One region of the Paenarthrobacter sp. MSM-2-10-13 genome, then DNA from elsewhere that is predicted to be linked to it. Evidence: predicted binding sites of a transcription regulator. Region 1 holds the regulator's gene; the other holds the start of a gene.
The links. The regulator LexA, encoded in region 1, represses DNA repair genes until DNA is damaged. The targets are predictions, from matches to a motif close to TCGAACANNTGTTCGA.
Positions count from the first base shown of each region.

Region 1 (2,397 bases):
CGGCCATACTGTGGTGCTGACCTCTGCGACCCTGGCCATCGGCTCGGCCTTCGAGCCCGCCGCGGGTGGTCTTGGCCTGATTGGAGACGGCGCGCCGAGCTGGACGGGCATTGATGTGGGATCGCCCTTCGACTATCCCAAACAGGGTGTTCTATACGTGGCAAAGCACCTGCCCAAACCGGGCCGCGGTACTTCGCCGGAGGCGCTGGACGAATTGGAAGACCTCATCCGGGCGTCCGGGGGCGGAGCGCTTTGCCTGTTCTCCTCGCGGCGTGCTGCCGAAGAAGCCGCCGATGCCATGCGGCTCCGGCTGGATGTGGACATTCTCTGTCAGGGAGAATCCACCATGGCGGCCCTGGTGAAGCAATTCGCGGACGAGCCAGATACGTGCCTCTTCGGAACCATGTCCCTGTGGCAGGGGGTAGACGTTCCGGGTGGCTCATGCCGACTGGTGGTTATTGACCGCATTCCCTTCCCACGTCCTGACGATCCCCTGATGACTGCCCGTTCCCGGGCGGTTGCCCAATCGGGCGGGAACGGTTTCATGGCCGTGTCAGCCACGCACGCTGCCATTCGGCTGGCGCAGGGCGCTGGCCGACTGATCCGCTCGACGGGAGACAAAGGGGTGGTCGCGGTACTCGACTCCAGGCTTTCGACCGAGCGCTACGGGGGCTTTCTACGTGCCGCCCTGCCGCCGTTCTGGGCCACCACGGACCGGTCGGTGGTTCGAGGCGTTCTGGAACGTCTGGGCTCGGCTAAAGCCCCGTAATGCACAGCTTCCCGTGAACACCTGCTGGTGTCCACGGGAAGCTGCGTTTAAAGGGCGTGAGCGCTTAAAGAGAGCGCAGTACCGAGACGACCTTGCCCATGATGGTGGCCTGATCTCCGAGGATGGGCTCGTACTGGGTGTTTTGGGGGAGCAGCCACGTGTGACCGTCCCGCTGCCGGAAAGTCTTCACGGTTGCTTCATCATCCAGCAGGGCGGCAACGATGTCGCCGTTGATGGCATCATTCTGTCGCCGGACCACCACCCAGTCGCCGTCACAGATAGCAGCATCGATCATGGAATCGCCGGCCACCTTCAGCATGAACAGTTCGCCATGCCCCACGAGTTGCCGTGGGAGTGCAAGCACGTCTTCCACCGTCTGGTCAGCCAGGATCGGTCCACCTGCCGCGATGCGCCCCACCAAGGGGACCATGGCGGTATCACTGGCGCTGGCTAGCTCGGTGACGGCCAGGCCACCGGCGCTGCGAAGGGTGGTCGGAGCGTCCACACCGGGGATGGGCCCGCCATCAAGGGTTAGGGGCATCAGCACTTCCATGGCGCGGGGACGCTTGGGGTCCCGGCGGAGGTAGCCGAGCTTCTCCAATTGGGACAACTGGTGCGTGACGCTGGACAAACTGGCCAGACCCACGGTGTCGCCGATTTCGCGCATGCTGGGAGGGTAGCCGTTGTCATTGACTGACCTCTGGATGGTCTCCAGGATCTTTTTCTGCCGGACGGTCAGGCTTTTGGGACTCTTTTGAGGCTGTTGGCTCCGCAGGGGTGCCCCTCCGCCTGTGGCTTTCGCTGCCATGTTCGCCAATGCCTTTCCATTCCGCCCTGATGAGGGCCAGGGGTGTCAGGTCTGCAAAAAATGTCAGACCCTCCTGTTCCACTGAAACAGTGCTGCTTCTTCACTCAAACGTAGGGCAGGCACAGGCGTTTATCAAACATTTGTTCTAGCGAGTCTCGACACCGTTCGTTGATAAGTGCTAAAAATGTCATAGCAAGGTTCGAATATGTGTTCTATAAACCTGATGCTGAAGCTGGATGTTCGAACAAAGCGTTCGAACATCCGGGGCAGGCCCAGGGGAACACAAAGAATTGGCAGCCAGGCACCGGGCATCCCGGAGCGTGGCAATAGCTCAGAAGGGCTCAGCTCATGTCCGCAGTCACTACGTTCGCTGATTTCCGTACGACCCAGGCACCCGCTCGCCTGCGCCTGACCCGAAGGGGACGGATCGTCTTCTTCGGCATCCCGGCCATGCTGTTGGTTGCAGCGTTGCTGAGTCTTGCCGGATTTATCAACTCCCCGGCCAAGGCAGCCGACTCGCAGTCCCAACTGCGTCCGCCTGTTGCCGTCACTGTTACAGTCCAGCCAGGTCAGTCCCTCTGGGGCATCGCCGGCGCTGCCGCTCCCGAGCGTGACCCCCGCGACGTCATCGCCGAGATCATCCAGCTCAACGACCTCCGGGGCGGCCGCATCCTGCCCGGCCAGCAGCTGTTCGTCCCTGCAAACTGATCCCTCGGCACCCGCAGAAATCAAGGGTCGGGCGTCACAGTTAGTCGGCAGTCCCGGCCGCCCCTTAAACTGGGTTGGTGAGTGACCAGCTTGAGCGACTTGACCGACTTCC
Region 1 covers NZ_JAAOXO010000013.1:45,541-47,937, reverse strand. The annotation lists gene HAV21_RS19420 (ATP-dependent DNA helicase) at 1-769, shown strand, start outside; gene lexA (transcriptional repressor LexA) at 834-1,577, opposite strand; gene HAV21_RS19410 (LysM peptidoglycan-binding domain-containing protein) at 1,926-2,285, shown strand; gene HAV21_RS19405 (histidinol-phosphate transaminase) at 2,363-2,397, shown strand, end outside.

Region 2 (2,397 bases), on a different contig from region 1:
AACGTAGGCGAAGCCGAAAGTTGCGAAGGACATGATGGCCGCGTTCGCGTCGGCGGAGGGAAAGAAGACGTGGGGGAAGATCAGGGCCGCGGCAGAGCCGAAGATGAAGAAGTCGTAATACTCGACGGCGCTGCCCAGGAAGCTGGCAAGCGCGGCTTTCTTGGGGGTTCCGGAAGTGGTTTCAGTGCCTGGCGTCGCTGACGGCATTGTTTGGCTCATGGGGTGTTCCTTCTGTGACGACGATGTCGCGGATCTGGCTTCTGTGGGGAGACCCAAGCATGGTGCGGCCGGTCGATCCCTGCATTAGTAACCACATGGTGAGAGCTACTTGTGCAATACAGCAATAGTGGCTGTGAGTGGGGTCACTTGTCAAGAGATGTCACCACCATCTAGAAATAGCTCTCACTATGTGAGAGCATCAAAACATGAGTGTGAAAGAGGACACAAAGACCGACATGGTCGGCAAGGCCTTGAGCCTGTTGGTTCTATTGGGAAATGAACCGCGCGGGGCGAGTGCGGCGGATCTGGCAAGGAGTGCGAATCTCCCGTTCAGCACCACGTACAGACTGCTGGGTTCACTGACCCGCGATGGATTTGTTGACTACGAGCCCGATGGGCGTCGGTACCACTTGGGACTACGCGTCTTCCAGCTCGGCCAGCGCGTTTCCAATCACCACGGCTTCGCGGCAACGGCGCTGCCCGTCCTTCAGCGTGTCACTGAAATTACGCATGAGGCCACCATCTTGTCCGTGCGCGACGGCAATCATCACCTCACTGTAAACAAGGTGGACGGACCCAAGACCTTTCGGGTCACCAGCGACCCCGGTCACCTGGGCGCCTTGCACACTACCTCCGTGGGTAAGGCGATCGTGGCGTTTGAGGATGAGATCGAGCGGAAGAGGCTGCTGGAGGAGCTCCCCCTGGATCCGCTCACCGAGCACACCATTACCGACCGCGACAAGTTCCGCGAGGAGATCGAGCAGGTGCGACGCCAGGGTTACGCGGTGATGGATGAAGAAAACGAGATTGGCATGCGCGCCGTCGCTGTTCCGGTTCTCAACTCACAGGGCCATGCGTTCGCCTCCCTCGCCACGGCCGTCCCGGTGTTCCGCATGAGCATGGAGGAATTGATTGCCCACGTCCCTACCCTGCAGGAGGCCGCGGCTGAACTCGCGGCCCGCCTGCCCCAGCGGTGACCCTCACCCAACCAGGTCGCAATAGTGCGCGTTTAGACGGCTCTAAGCGCGCTTAACTGCTACTTGGTTGGGTGCGCACTGTGGAAATGTTCGCGATAAGAACAAGCGTGCGGAATATGAACAATTGTAGTAATCTAAATAACACCCCGGCTGGAAGCGCCCCAGAAAGCGCCAAAAGCTCGGCGGTGCTGAAGTCAAAGGAGCTTTAGGATGAGCAACCGAGCCGAGTCCGTTCTGGTGGGCCTCGTAGGCGAAGGCGTCATGCCCTCACTCACGCCGCCCATGCACGAACGCGAAGCCGATGTGCAGGGCCTTCGCTTGCTGTACCGCCCCATCGACTTGCTGGAACTGCAGTTGCCGGCCACCGCCGTCGGGGATCTCCTGACGGCAGCGCAGCGCATGGGCTTCAACGGGCTGAACATCACGCACCCGTGCAAGCAGTTGGTGCTGGGGCACCTTGATGAAATTTCCGACGACGCCGCGCGCCTGGGCGCCGTTAATACAGTCCTGATCCAGGACGGTCGGTTCATCGGCCACAACACGGACTTCTCCGGCTTCGGCTCGGCGCTCGCCGACGGCCTCCCCGAGGCGCGACTGGATCGCGTGGTTCAGTTGGGTGCAGGCGGTGCCGGTTCCGCCGTCGCCTACGCACTCCTCAAAGCCGGCGTCGGCACCCTGGACCTGGTGGACATGGATCCCGCCCGTGCCGAGGAACGCGTTGCCGAGCTCGGCGGGCTGTTCCCCGAAGCCACAGTGACACCGCGGAGCATCAACGAGCTGCCCGAGATCATGCCCCTCGCTGACGGCTTGGTGCACTGCACTCCCATCGGCATGGCGGCCCACCCCGGGCTCCCCTTGGACATGGGCCTGGTGGAGCCGCGGCATTGGGTGGCGGACATCGTGTACCGCCCCATCGAAACGCAGCTGGTCCGCGAGGCGCGGGCCAAGGGATGCGACGTCCTCGACGGCGGTCGGATGGCGGTCGGTCAGGCAGCCGACGCCTTCCAGCTCATCACTGGACGCGAGGCGGACCGCGATCGCATGCGGGCGCACTTCCTGGAGCTGATCGCCGCCGAAGAAGAGGATCTCTTGGCGAAGGCGGGCCACTGATGCGCACCGGAATCGCCACGGTCTGCCTGTCCGGCACGCTGAAAGAGAAGATGCAGGCCTGCGCTATTGCGGGCTTCGATGGCATCGAAAT
Region 2 covers NZ_JAAOXO010000005.1:75,787-78,183, reverse strand. The annotation lists gene HAV21_RS12315 (MFS transporter) at 1-219, opposite strand, end outside; gene HAV21_RS12310 (IclR family transcriptional regulator) at 426-1,196, shown strand; gene HAV21_RS12305 (shikimate dehydrogenase) at 1,407-2,306, shown strand; gene HAV21_RS12300 (sugar phosphate isomerase/epimerase and 4-hydroxyphenylpyruvate domain-containing protein) at 2,306-2,397, shown strand, end outside.
Region 2: the regulator LexA is predicted to act here: its motif matches at 1,294-1,309, upstream of HAV21_RS12305 (shikimate dehydrogenase).